Regions from separate parts of the Heyndrickxia sp. NPDC080065 genome, predicted to be linked through region 4. Evidence: riboswitches for the same ligand, from Rfam matches in the RefSeq annotation. Region 4 holds a riboswitch; each other region holds the start of a gene.
What was found. Region 4 has a riboswitch for cyclic di-GMP ahead of ACQKP0_RS20605 (hypothetical protein). Riboswitches for the same ligand answer to the same signal wherever they lie in the genome.

Region 1: it holds a riboswitch for cyclic di-GMP, as region 4 does, so the genes downstream of both, ACQKP0_RS22185 (response regulator) here and ACQKP0_RS20605 (hypothetical protein) in region 4, are expected to answer to the same signal.
Region 2: it holds a riboswitch for cyclic di-GMP, as region 4 does, so the genes downstream of both, ACQKP0_RS07565 (anti-repressor SinI family protein) here and ACQKP0_RS20605 (hypothetical protein) in region 4, are expected to answer to the same signal.
Region 3: it holds a riboswitch for cyclic di-GMP, as region 4 does, so the genes downstream of both, ACQKP0_RS00865 (hypothetical protein) here and ACQKP0_RS20605 (hypothetical protein) in region 4, are expected to answer to the same signal.

What each region holds. Positions count from the first base shown of each region.
Region 1 is NZ_JBNNWS010000023.1:49,276-52,857, forward strand. Features, by position in the region: gene ACQKP0_RS22170 (HAD family hydrolase) at 1-535, shown strand, start outside; tRNA gene ACQKP0_RS22175 (tRNA-Cys) at 723-796, shown strand; gene cyoE (heme o synthase) at 834-1,739, shown strand; cyclic di-GMP riboswitch class I at 1,815-1,899, shown strand; gene ACQKP0_RS22185 (response regulator) at 2,082-2,786, shown strand; gene ACQKP0_RS22190 (hypothetical protein) at 2,910-3,098, shown strand; gene ACQKP0_RS22195 (LysR family transcriptional regulator) at 3,275-3,582, opposite strand, start outside.
Region 2 is NZ_JBNNWS010000005.1:183,706-187,287, reverse strand. Features, by position in the region: gene ACQKP0_RS07590 (SipW-dependent-type signal peptide-containing protein) at 1-66, shown strand, start outside; gene sipW (signal peptidase I SipW) at 69-647, shown strand; gene ACQKP0_RS07580 (TVP38/TMEM64 family protein) at 709-1,326, shown strand; gene ACQKP0_RS07575 (DUF5658 family protein) at 1,344-1,550, shown strand; gene ACQKP0_RS07570 (helix-turn-helix domain-containing protein) at 1,679-2,008, opposite strand; gene ACQKP0_RS07565 (anti-repressor SinI family protein) at 2,207-2,332, opposite strand; cyclic di-GMP riboswitch class I at 2,361-2,444, opposite strand; gene ACQKP0_RS07560 (aldo/keto reductase) at 2,928-3,582, opposite strand, start outside.
Region 3 is NZ_JBNNWS010000001.1:176,807-180,388, forward strand. Features, by position in the region: gene ACQKP0_RS00855 (class I SAM-dependent DNA methyltransferase) at 25-666, opposite strand; gene ACQKP0_RS00860 (beta-class carbonic anhydrase) at 873-1,439, shown strand; gene ACQKP0_RS00865 (hypothetical protein) at 1,572-1,886, opposite strand; cyclic di-GMP riboswitch class I at 2,023-2,109, opposite strand; gene ACQKP0_RS00870 (heavy metal translocating P-type ATPase) at 2,304-3,582, opposite strand, start outside.
Region 4 is NZ_JBNNWS010000019.1:29,558-33,139, reverse strand. Features, by position in the region: gene ACQKP0_RS20615 (hypothetical protein) at 1-100, shown strand, start outside; gene flaG (flagellar protein FlaG) at 223-582, opposite strand; gene ACQKP0_RS20605 (hypothetical protein) at 753-1,097, opposite strand; cyclic di-GMP riboswitch class I at 1,303-1,386, opposite strand; gene ACQKP0_RS20600 (flagellar protein FliT) at 1,612-1,959, opposite strand; gene fliS (flagellar export chaperone FliS) at 1,959-2,363, opposite strand; gene fliD (flagellar filament capping protein FliD) at 2,388-3,582, opposite strand, start outside.

The DNA of each region.
Region 1 (3,582 bases), on a different contig from region 4:
AAAGAAAATGGAGTACCCAAGTGAAGAATTGATTCCTGTATTGGGTATGACTAGTGAAAATAGTTTGAAATTCTTGGGGGTTTCGGATGAAAAGCGCATTGCTGAAAAGCTAACGCTTTATGTAAAAAGGAATAATCATATGATGATCCTCTATCCTGGGATTGAAGATATGCTTAAAAAGTTGGTTGGAAAAGGCATTCATACGGGTGTTGTTACATCCAAAACGCGTGAGGAATTCAAAGTTGACTTTATGCCTCATGGTATTAGCGAACTCTTCTCACACATTATTTGTGCTGACGACACGTCTAGGCATAAGCCTGAGCCTGACCCACTGCTCAAGTATGTAGATCAAACCAAGATCAACCCGACGACAACGCTTTATGTTGGGGATACTGTATTTGATCAGAAATGCGCGAACGGGGCTCAAATCGATTTCGCCTTAGCGATGTGGGGGGCCAAGCAACCAGAATGCACTGTGGCAAAATACAGATTAAATCGACCTGATGATCTGCTTCACATTGTCGGTCTTGATTGATTAATTAAAAGAATTTGGAAAAGAGACGTGCAGACTGAAATTTCAGTCTGCAGAACTATTTGTGATAGAGAAATGCTTTATTATCATAGGCAAAACTAATCATTATTATTTAATTATTAGAATTGATCCTATGAAAGAAAGCGGGTAAGATTTAATTATCAAGAATAATTATTTTATCATTTCCTATGGAGGTATAGCCAAAAGGTAAGGCAAAGGTCTGCAAAACCCTGATTTCTGGTTCAAATCCAGATACCTCCTCCAATATCATTTTTTTCTGGAAGATATGAGGTGGAACAACATGCAGAACAGCAGTGGAGCTTCAGGCCATTCGTTAATAGAAATTCAACCTTGGAGAGATTGGGTTTCTGTTACTAAACCAGGAATTTTGGCTTCTAATTTATTTTGTACGTTTGCTGGTTATTGTCTTGCTTCAAGATTGAAGTTTGACGATTTAACTTTGATATTCATTCTGTTTGGAACAACATTAGTTGTTGCGGCTGCTTCGATGTTAAATAACTTCTTGGATCGTGTACGAGATTTAAAAATGGAACGGACTCGTGTTCGCCCGTTACCGAGCAGGCGATTGAAACCTCGGAATGTATTGATAGCTGGGATTATAACGGGGTTCGTTGGATTGGCTACTTTGTATATTTTCGTTAATCCATTAAGCGCAGCCTTAGGCTTCATTGGACTTTTTGTTTACGTAGTGATCTATACGGCTTGGCTTAAACCGACATCAACCTGGAGTACTTCAATCGGAGGTATTTCCGGATCTATGCCGCCAATGATCGGATACTGCGGTTTTTCAAATGAGCTGGAACTCGGCGCATGGCTTTTATTCTTGTTTCTTTTTTTATGGCAGCCACCGCATTTTTGGTCACTTGGGATTTTAAAAAAAGAAGAATACCGAGCAGCAGGGTATCCACTACTTCCCGTTATAAAAGGTGTATATCGCACAAAAATACAGATGCTACCGTATGTTGTGAGCTTATTTTTCGTTAATTATTTGTTATTTGATTATAACTACGTTGGTGTAGGATATTTGATCGTTTCTGGTGCGCTGTTAATAATTTGGTTGATCGCATGTCTACATGGGTTGATTACAAAAAATGAAGCGAGATGGGCTTCAAACAACTTTCGACTTTCTCTTTATTTCCTGACGTTTTCTTTGTTGATGATGATATTTGAGATTGCTCTATTTTAGTCATCTGATTGGCATAGGTGCAGCTTTCGGCACATTTAATATGTTAGCGAACTTGCTCTATGTTATATCTACCTTGAAGGATAATGGTAAACCAGATCGAAAGACTGGGACGCAAAACCACGGGTCTTCTGCTTAATGCAATGATCGCCGGGTTCCCCTCTCGAAATACACGATGTTGAGAAACAGATGCAGCTCGGAGGGGGCTGTGTCTGTTTCTGTTTTTAAAGTGGAAAAGAGGTTATTATTTATGGATAGATTGGAGAATTATTCAGAAGAGATTAAAGAATTGATTCTCAGATAGAGACGGAGCACAAAAGTATTACTGGCTGGCAGTGACCACGATTGGCAACAACGTCTCGCTCGTTAATCAATTCTGAACCGTATATGATAGTATCGGGAATTGTTTCAACAAAAGAAACAGCGATTCAAGCGAGTATGCAATTACAGATAGACGTAATGGTTTTGGGTGTCATTTTAAACTCAACTCAGCACGAAGGATTAGACACCATAACAGAAATACTCCATAAAAAAGAGTTACCGATTATTGTCCTGTCATCACTAGATGATCGGGAGATTATCATTGATGTAGTTTCAGCAGGAACGATAAATTTCATCAGAAAGAGTAACTATTTAGACATAATAAGTGCCCTCAGAGAAGCATTTCATGGGGATTCTTCCCTTCATTCGGATGCTGCAACAATCCTTCGTAATGAGATTAGACATATAAAACACAAAGAGTGGCTTTGTATGCTGACCCCGACTGAAAAGGACATTCTTACCTTTATAGGTTGGGGGTATAGTCAACCTGCCATCAGAGAATTGCTTGGTGTTTCATCGAATACGATGAAATCTCTTGTACGGAATATTATCCGTAAATTAGAGGCACACACAATTCGAGAAGCTGCTCAAAAGGCAAAGCAAAGGAGATTTACGGCATTTAAAATTAGATTCGAGCTACTTCGACACAGAATAAGCAAGGGGTGTGAGAAAAAGATCATCCTCCCTGTTTCAAAGATTATAGGTACAATGAAGGAGTGTGGGGAGTAGGAGTAATATCCTAGTGCCGAAGGAGGGAGATTAAAAAACGACATTTAATTATTCGAAAAAGGTTGTTATTGACTAATTTAGACGAGGCCACTCCTTAATATCACTTGTAGGGAGACGATACCAATGGCTCGAAAAGAAACGGAGCGTGAGCTATGTTCAGAAGCAGAGGTTGATCTGCAAACTGCACAACTAATCTCTTATGAGAAAGTAGAAACTTGGCTTATGTCGTATAGTAATGGAAGCTACGTGTGGAATATTTACAATCCGAACTCTCCAACATTCCGAAGCTTACAAGAACTTTGCATTTGGTAGCTGCCCGAAACTGCACCCCAAAACAAGACTCGGTATTAAAAACGGTTTTTCGGCGAATGGAAATTACGGAATATGAGATTCCGTTATTATTATCCAGAAATTGACCAAGCTGTTGACCTCATTGAAGTTGTACTGAAAAAGTATTGAAAAGCATAAAGATTATTCCTGATAAAACTCTAGTTAAAGCGTTCATCTTTAATTGTTTTAATCAATTGGTCCATAAAAACACGACTAGCAGCACATAAATGTTTGTTCTTTCGATAGGCAATGCCAATCTGTGTGGTGATTACCGGATCTTGAATAGGAATCGTTTTAATATGAATATTATCAATATAATCTAAGTAAGCTTTTGGTAGTATCGTAACACCGACGCCTTTGCTTACCATTTGAATGATAGATTCCATCGTCGTCATTTCAAGTACTGGTTTGGGTGCGAAATTCATTAAGCGACACTGTTCGTTAACAACTTGTCGTAGAAAATAGG
Region 2 (3,582 bases), on a different contig from region 4:
GATGACAAGCCTACCACTGAACCAAATGATGATGGGGATACAAATTCCAAAAAGGATGGTGATTAATAATGAAGGGTAAATTAATCAAAAAGTGGATCAGTTCAATCATAACAACCGTATTATTTCTTGCACTAGTACTCATGTTTTTCGTTATTATTTCATCGAAAGTGTCAGGAGGGGAAGCACAGTTTCTTGGCTATCAGTTGAAAACTGTATTATCCGGTTCAATGGAGCCTGGGATTAAGACTGGATCGATTATTGCGGTAAGGCTTGCAGAAGATAAGACTCAATTTAAAAAAGGGGACATCATCACCTTTAAAGCGGATGAAAAAAGACTTGTAACGCATAGAATTATTGAGGTAAGTAAGGATGGCAAGGATGTCATTTATAGAACAAAAGGGGATAATAATAAAACGGCAGATATGAAGCCAGTTCAGTCGCAAAATGTGTTAGCGAAATATACTGGTATGACTATTCCGTATGTTGGATATTTTTTTAATTTTTCACAGTCTAAAAATGGCAGTGTTTTACTATTAATCTTACCAGGATTATTGCTGCTTGGTTATTCAGTCTTCACCATATGGAGAACCATATCGCAAATTGATGAAAAGAAAACTCCTCCAGAAAACATAGAAAAATCGGTATAATAAAAAAGAAGGGGAACCCTTTATAAGCAGAATTTATTTAAGCATAAAAGAGGTATTTTAGATGAAGCAATTATTAACTATTATGATAACCGTTATCTTAATCATCAGTGCATATACCCAAAAAGAAACAATGCTTCACCTAATCGAATCTGGGGAAAGTACAGCCATTATTATAAGTCTACTATTTGTTGCATTGTTAGTTTTCTTTCCAATTATACCATTCGCAGTAGTTGCTGGTTTGATTGGCTCCGTATTCGGAGTTTGGATGGGGAGCCTGATTTCATTGTGTGGAAGTTTAATTGGTACAATGCTCATGTTTTTCATGGCTCGCTATGGATTTCAACGTTGGGTCCAAACAATGCTTAAGAAATATCCTAAAACTAAAGAGTACGAAAGTATTTTTGAAAAAAATGCATTTCTAGGGATTTTGCTTGTTCGTTTAGCTCCCGTCATTCCGGCTCCCATACTTAATGTTTTATGTGGAGTCAGTATGGTTAGATGGTATATATTCTTTATTGCTACAATTGTAGGTAAAATTCCGGGAGTAATGATTTTCACATTTGCAGGTAGTTTATTTGAGGATAATAAACTCCTTTCTTTTTCTATTTATGGAGCCTATATCCTAATCATTACAATATTGATCACCATTCGCTTAAAAAAGAAAAACATCCAAATGTGAAATGGGGGAACTAAGAATTGACTTTTGCCTTTCACCTTTTGGCATTATTAAACGTTTTTGATGCTTTTATTTCATTCATTGGATTAAGAAGCGGATGGATAGAAGAAGCAAATCCACTAATGAGATATTTTTATAATATCCACCCAATATTATTTTTAGGAATAAAAATATCTTTTTCCCTCTTTAATATATATACTTATCTATACTCGAAAAATTCAAAGTAGAAAAATGATAAAGCAGACTACATTAATAGCAATATGGATCTATTTATTAGTTTTTCTATTACATATACATTGGATTCTAGCAATATAAATGAAAAAGCGTCTTTGATGAAGTATCATCATAAACGCTTTTATTGTTTGTTTAATTTCCACTTATTAAATTCCAAAAATTCGCGAAACTCTTCTTTTGAAACGCCAGAATTCATCGCTTCTTTAACAAGATTTTCCCACTCTGAGTCAAGTTCAACTGCATCGTTTTCATCTATTTCGTCATGTAAAAGTGAGTTAACTGAAACATTTAAAACCGCTGCAATTTTTTCAAGAAATTGAACAGAAGGATTGGATTGTAAATTTCGCTCAATCGAGCTTAAATATGATTTTGCTACTCCAGCTCTATCTGCAAGTTCTGATAAAGATAATTGCTTTTGTAGACGAAAGTTTTTTATACGCTGGCCAATCATATATTTTTTCACCTTCCTTCGTATTATTATAACATATAACGAAGGATTTTTTTCATATATAGAACAAAAAATAATTGTAATAAAAATGAAATGATAGTTGCTATACTTATTGGTTAATAGCAAATTTGTAAAATAGTATGTATATTATTAAGAAAATTGGGGAATTATAAAAAATTTTTATTTACAATATTTTTGTTCCTATTTTATTTTCTGAAAAAAATCTTTAATTTCTTGAACACTTATGCCCATATCTAAAGCGGCTAGAATTAAGTCAACCCAATCTTGATCCAAATTTTTTTCATTGACAGTGAATTGATTTTCCATGTTTACCTCCTAAAATACAGATGGTATTCCAGGTAGTCCAGCTATCATAGTCGTAAACCTTAGACCTGAGACTTTGCGTCCCTATTTTTCAATAGGTTTGCCCTTATCTGTAAATAATGATACTTTTGATATACTAATTGTCTAACTCTTACAATGAGTATATAAGATTCAAAAGTACTAGGCTCGTATAATTTGTCGATGTCGATAAATGATAGAAAGAACCCAAATAAAAGTAGGAATATATATATATAACAGTATTTACCACTGATTTTGTCGGTATATATCGATTTTTTCATTGTTTTATAGGCAAATCAAAACATTATGGTCTGAAAATAAATTAGGAAATAAGGAGTATTTGTAGAAAAAGAGATGAAAATGTTGAAAAGTTTTTAAGATTATTCTGATAATTTATGATTTTAGTCTTTTGATATAAGGTTTTGTTAATGGTTATAGTTGAAAAAACCAGCTTTATTGTATGTGTAAAGCGATTTCTATAAGTAATAAAACATGCTGAACGCATACCCTACAGGTAGTATTAGAAACTACAATATTGTTTAACAAAGCATAGATAAAAAACACAAGAAACCTGTGTTTTTTATCTATGCTCAATATAGTATGTTTGCTTCGTGAGTGCTAACAGAATATTACGTTCTTCCTCCGATAATGGATTGGCGCGGACAGCATTTGCATTTTCTTTAACTTGATTTACAGAACTTGCACCTGCAATAACCGAAGCAACGGATTCATGGCTTAGATTATATTGGATTGCAAATTCAGTCATTGTACGATTATTCTTTAATAGCTTTGATTGAATATTTTTGACTAATTCATTTAACTCTTCAAAAGTATAATCCATATAGCCCTTGTTCATAGCTTTCTCAAGTATTTTACCGCTAAGAATACCTTTGGCTAATGGTCCTCTTGTTACAGCACTAATGCTATTTTCTTTTAATAGAGGAAGAACGTTTTCCTCTGCACGACGGTCCAATAAGCTATATTGGAGCATAACACTAATAATATTGGATTTTTGAATGTATTCACGAATTACATTGGGACGGATTGAAGAAATTCCATAGTATCTGATTAGGCCTTCATTCTTTAATTCTTCGAAAGCTTCGATTGTTTCATCAATAGTATCTTGGATAGTTCCACCGTGTAATTGATATAAATCAATATAATCGGTTTGCAGGCGATGAAGGCTATCTTTTACCGCTTCTTTTATATAAGTTTTCGAAGGATCCCAATTCCAG
Region 3 (3,582 bases), on a different contig from region 4:
TATTTAAGAATTTTTTCTCTAATACTACTTAATTTTTTTTGCATCAATTAACCAAACAAAAGGATTTAATTTTGTAAAAGTAACGGAAAAACTGTTTTGATTGAAAAGATCTTGTAAGACTGAAATAGTTGTATAATATTCTCGCTCTAAATCTTCAGCTAGGCGATTATAGCCCTTTCCTTTTGCATCTTGGATCATACCCCTTTTTGCTTCTTCCGTTGCAAAAACAGTATCTGCAAATACAACACGACCACCTTCTTTTAATAGTTTGCTATATTTACCAATCGCAATTTCTTTCTCCTTATCTGTTAAATGATGAAAAGCATAAGTGCTGACAAAGGTATCGATACTTTCGGATACATTAGGAAAGTTAAGGAAATCACCATCAAAAATTCTCACATCCGGTAATTTTTCCTGTGCAATCTTTCTCATACCTTCAGACGGTTCCATGCCAAAAACCGTTAATCTTCTCTTCATCAATTTATTTGTTAAATTCCCAGTACCGACTCCAAATTCCACAACAGTACCCATTGAGGAGTCTGCTACTTTTGAAAGGATTTCATCATAATGTAAAAAAACTTCTTCATATTCCGGATCTTTCCCGGAAACTGTATTGTCATAAGAATGGGACCACTGATCAAAAAGTTCGTTGAATTCTCTGCCCAAACTTAATTCCCCCATTTCCTATAAATTAACTATGAATTAACTTTAGCACGGAATAGATAAATGTGCAATCAAACAAATAAAAATAATAAAATCGCCTAATTTATTTTTCAATGAATCATTAATAAGTTAAAATATGTATTAGAGATGATTTTATAAAATGGTTAGTATCATCTACTTGAAAAGCATACTACTAGAGGTGGATAAAAATGGCATTATTAAACGATATACTAAGTTATAATGAAGAGTTTGTCTCTCAAAAGATGTATGAGGATTTTTCAACGACTAAATTTCCTGATAAACGATTAGTGATTTTCACTTGTATGGATACAAGACTTGTTGAACTTCTACATAAGGCAACAAATACAAAAAATGGAGATGTTAAAATCGTTAAAAATGCTGGGGCAATCGTTTCTCATCCATTTGGAAGTATCATGCGCAGCCTGCTTGTTGCAGTTTATGAGCTTCAAGCCGATGAGGTATTAGTCATTGGACATCATGATTGTGGAATGAGTTCAATTAATAGCGAGTCTGTCTTAGAAAAGATTAAACAAAGAGGAATTGACGAAAAAACACTGGAGACAATTAAATATTCTGGAATTGATTTAAATCAATGGTTTGAGGGATTTGATCGTGTGGAAGATAGTGTTCAACATAGTGTAGATATGATTAAACACCATCCATTAATGGCAAAAGATATTCCTGTTCACGGTTTAGTGATAGATCCTGAGACCGGAAAGTTAGATCTTGTTGTAGATGGATATAAAAATATGTAAATCCCTGCTAATAGCAGGGATTTTTTTAATTATATATCTAATACATTTCTTAATCATTCAATAATAACTATATATTAATTATCGGGTTCTTTGCGAAAATCATCTCTAATGAGTTTAAGGCCAATCCTCTACCTAAAATTTTCTAGTATCCCCAATAGAAATTCCTTGTAAAATATATTCTAAGTAATGTTGGATATTCGACTTTCTATTACTAATAATTTGAAGCATATGAAGTAGCTCAAGTAATTGATTTCGATTTAAATTTACCAGCAAATGATTGATCAGTGTTTCATTATTCACTTCGAATCTATCACCATCATTTGTTTTAATTTTCAACCCTTTTACTGGCCGAATATATGTATTTAACAGACCTTTTATTTGATTTAAACTTATACGAACATTCGAGTAATCCTCTTTTGGATTAAATTCAATCCTTTTCTTTTCCATAGTAAGCCTCCTATCCTTAAAATAGGTTGATGTGTGATATACAGAAAGTACTTGCCGACTAGTATAACCCTTTTTAAAAGTAAAAAAACTATCTCTAAAAAAGAAATAGTCAATTTAAATATTATAACAATGACTATTCGGCGGCTCGGCGATCGTCATTCATAAGAACCTTAGACCCGTAGCTTTGCGTCCTCAACTTTCGTAGAGTTTGCTATTATCGTAGAATTTATGTATTATTTTTTGCTAACTTTCATTTTATATCCAATATTCATGTATTTCAACAATCTTCGACAAAATTTCGCATAAATTTAATAAATATGAAATGTATAATACCGAATTGAAAAACAGGAACCGCCAAATACGGTTCCTGTTTTAATTGAAGCGATTCACCTAAAGATCGTCTACTCTGACACTACTTTATCGTTTTCCCCCACCAAGACATCTTAAACTATTTAATATGACCAAAATCGTACTTCCCTCATGACCAACAACTCCTAGTGGAAGATTGAGAAATTCAAGGAAGTTAGATGCAATTAAGATCATGATGACTGTTAAGGAAAAGATGATATTTTGTTTAATTATTCGATTCATCTTCCGAGAAAGACGGATGGCTTCCGCAATTCGTGAAAGATCATTTTTCATTAGAACAACATCGGCGGTTTCCATTGCGACATCACTGCCTTCTCCCATCGCAATGCCGACATTTGCTGTCGCAAGGGCAGGTGCATCATTTACACCATCTCCAACCATAGCTACATTTCCGTATCGTTCTTTAACCTTTTTCAATGATGATACTTTTGTTTCAGGTAAACATTCTGCAATGTATTCATCAATGTTGGATTGTGCAGCAATGTTTTTTGCTGTATTTTCACTATCCCCTGTAAGCATAATAGTACATATCCCTTCATTTTTTAATGCTAATAATGCGTTTTTAGTTTCTTTACGCACAACATCTTGAAGGCCGATAACTGCTGCTATACCAGATGAATCCTTTACATAAACGACTGTCTTTCCTTCATTTTCTAGCTTTGTCGAAACACTGTCTTCAAATACTAGTGCTTCATTGATTCCAACAAAATCTTTTTTACCAATCAACCATTCTTGATCATTTAACCGAGCCTTTAATCCCCATCCTGGTACATCTTCTATTTGATCAGGCTGCATGAGCACCTCTTGATTTTTAGCCCTCCAATATTGGACGATCGCATTGGCTAACGGATGATTCGAATGATTTTCAATAGATGCAACAAGACGTAATAGATCATGTTCATTTAAATCAGGACGGACCACAATATCTGTTACTTCAGGTTTTCCTTTTGTTAATGTACCTGTTTTATCGAAAGCAATGGCTTTAACATGACTCAAGCTCTCTAAATGAACTCCGCCTTTGAATAAAATCCCTTTTCTAGCACCATTTGAAATAGCTGATAAAGTTGCTGGCATAATAGATGCAACAAGTGCACATGGAGAAGCTACTACTAATAAAATCATTGCCCGATAAAAAGTTGTATTCCAGCTCCAATCTAAAAGAAAATGCGGGATAAACATCATTAATACAACTACAAGGAGTACGATTTTAACATATGCTCCCTCAAAACGTTCGATAAAAAGCTGTGAAGGTGACTTTTCACTTTGTGCAGACTGAACAAGTTGAATAATTTTTTGAAAAACTGTTTCACTCGCAGGTTTTGTTACT
Region 4 (3,582 bases):
TCTGGGAGGCTTAGCGACATCCGCATTATTAGCACCTGGATTTTATGGTGGATATCCTTACCCTTATCCTTACTATGGGTATCCTTACCCATATTATTAATTTTAAATAGCAAAAAAAGAGGTATTCGCTATTGGAATACCTCTTTTAATAATTTTTAGAGTGACGAATTAGAAACATAATATGTTTTAAGAAAGCCTTATCATTTCTTTAAATAATAAATTTTAAATCTTTCTGTCAACCATAACTCCTAGAAATTCAGTCATTGCTGCATACATATCAAGCATTTTTTTTGAAGGAATTTCTTTGACCACTTCTTGTGTTATATCGTCAATGACAGTTACGTAATACTCATTTAATTTATCATGAAACTCGAATTTTAAATGGGTATTTGATGCAGAAACGAAATCATTCATACTGTCTACGATTTTTTCTAACTTATCTTTTGATACCGTTTCTCTAATAGTATTTTGTTGTTGCTGTGATTGAAACGATTCTGTTGTATTCATACCGTTAGTTTCTCTACGAACCGAGTTAGTAATAGTTGATACGGGCTGCACTTGTCCTCCAAGGTGCTTAATCATCAGTAAATCTCCCTTCCTTATATTAACTATTCTTTATATCGGTAGGGAGATTTGAAATCTTTAAAGAATTTTACAACTATTATGTTCCCCTAGCTGTCATGTTTAGGTGCGAAAAATCATATGAGGTATTTGGAAAATATCTAATAAAGGAGATAATAAGAAGCCTTATATCAGCAGTCGTAGTTATTATTGCTCAATATTCCTATTAGTATATATTTTATATAAGAAGAGATTTCTGATTTTCTACCAAGTATCAATTGTAGCATATGTATTAGTTCAACTACTTCATTTCTTTTTAAGTTAATCAAGAGTAACTCCACAATTTGTTCCTTTTTCAATTCAAGTTTTTCGTTGTTGTTAATCTCTATGTTTACATATTTTAAAGGTTGTAAACTTTGATTCAATATTCTCTTTACCTGATTTTGACTCAAACGTATTTTTGAATAGACTTCCGAATATTCTTCCCATGAATGAGACTCATTGTTTATTTGTGAAATATTAGACTCAATAACCATTTTATACTCCTCCATATCCTCATTTATTTATAATCTATTTATTGGATTGAAACGCAAATGTTTGATGTCTACTCTTCACAAATGTGTAAAGAATCACCGATATAAAGTATTAACCGACACAATGAAACTAACAAGTTTCTTCCCAGTAGCAATAAAAAAACTGCACTAAATAAAATAGGGCAGCTAGGAATATACGTAATATACATTCGGTAACCCAGCCATCATAGTCAAAGACTTTAGATCTGAAGCTTTGCGTCTCTACCTTTCGATAGATTTGCCATTTCGTGTTGTTATAGGTATTTTGTCATCAATCTATTTTACCAAAGTAAAGCAGAAAATCAATATATTAAAGTATGAAAGATTTGTGGCAATTATCATTGGAGGAAAGATGAGATTGGGAGATATGATTATCATATGTTGGTATGCGATCTGATTTATATATTCGTCTTCTTTTAAGTCTAATCTAGAATTCATTTAAATTATACGAAAAATACCACCTGGTAGGTGGTATTTTCTATTTTCTTTTATCGTAAAAATATCCATCATTTTGAAGATTAGAATAAGGGTTTGCATATTGATTTAGTGACTTTTTCTTTTGATTGAGTCCGTTCATATCCTTTTGAATTTCTTGTTTTAAATTCATTAACAGCACATCTAATTGCTTACCAAGTAAGACTAAGCGATCACCCAAAAGCTGTTCTTCTTCCGAAAAAGGAGGTTTGATGTATTCTAACAGTTTCTCTCTTCTTTCGAGAAAATTTTCAACTTTTTCAATGGTAACATCACGCTCTTCTTCATTAGTTGCTTGTAATACTTCAATCATTTCTTCGGTTAGTTTAAAGCATTCTTGAATCGGTGTCATTATGCTTGTCCACCTTGAGTACCATATTGCTGCTTTCGATTCAATTGAATCACTTGCTTCCATGTATCACGAAATTCCGTAACAAATCCTTCTACCTCTTCAAGGATAGCAATGTCATTATTAATATTTGCCTGGATTAATTGACGGTGGATATAATCGTATAATGACATCATATTTTTAGAAACTTCTTGATCCATATTTAAGGTAACCATTAGTTCCTGAATGATATTTTGAGCTTTTAGGATATTTTGATTTTTTTCCTCAATATTCTTTTGCTTAATGGCTGTTTTCGCGAGATGTGTGAATTTCAAACAACCGTTGTAAAGCATTAATGTTAATTCCCCTGGTGAAGCAGTCGTTACAGAGTTATTTTGATATGTTTGATATGGATTACTCATTGCCATTTTGACCACTCCTTTCTTGTCAAATTATTGGCCGCTACTAAATTGTTGTAATAAATAGTTCATTTGGTTATTCGATTTTTGAATCGCTTGTTCCATCGCTGTAAACTGACGATAATAGCGGTCTTCAATTTGCTTTAAACGTGCCGTAAAGGAAGTAATCTTCTTGTCGACATCATCAAGATTTTTTCCAATTGTAAACTGTTGGTTTGTAGAATAAGCTTTCCCTGCACGGTCATTTAATTTATTGATCGTTGTAGAAACATCATCATATAATCGTTGAATGATCCCTTTTGAATCAGTTGAATCTCCTGTTCCTCTAAATAAATTTTCCACCGATGTCGGATCATTTTCTATTGCTTTTTTCAAAGCTGCTTCATCAATCTCAAGCTTACCACCCTCAAGATAGTTTGAAGTTGTTTTGATTCCGATTGCAGCCAATTGCTTATAAGCAGAAGCAACATCAGCATTGTTAACGGGCTGATACATAGACATCCTCATTTGTGAAAGAACACTTGAAAGGATCGGATCCCCTTTTAAGAGTCCACTTCTTGCTTTTTCCTCCCACAGCTCTTGCTGCTTATCTGAAAGCTGTTCACGTTGATCATCAGTTAACGGTGTGTATGTTCTGTATCGATCTTCAGTAATTTTTTTATTAATTGTATCTATTAATTTATTGTATTCATCTACGAATGCTTTGATATTATCGAAGACTTTGGATGAGTCATTTTTTATTGTAACACTCTCGGCTGTCTCAAAGGTCTTTTTCAGTGTAAAGGTAACACCGTTCATTTCGAACGTGTTAGATGTACGTTCAGTTTGGAGACCGTTGATTTCGAAAATTGCGTTTTCACCGCCGGTTTCTTTAGCTCCCTCGAATTTTAAAACTTTATTTATGAAGTCACCAGAAGTAAAAATTTCTTGGTCGCTTTCTGTGTAATTGGGATTTTCCGCAAGGTTCCCATCGCTATCAACAATATATTTAGAATTTCCATGAAAATTTCCAGTTTCTGTTCTTGTTAAAGTCATTTGATCGGTATGAGAATCATAAAACATCGTTACTCCCACATTGGAATTGTTGACTTTTGACATAACTTTATTTAAAGAATCTGTTCCTTCAATGAAAATATTTTCTGATACACCATCTGGGTATTTGGAAGTATAGGTTTCTATATTAAACTTTGAATAGTTTTGTTGATATTGGATTTCAACATCAAAAGTT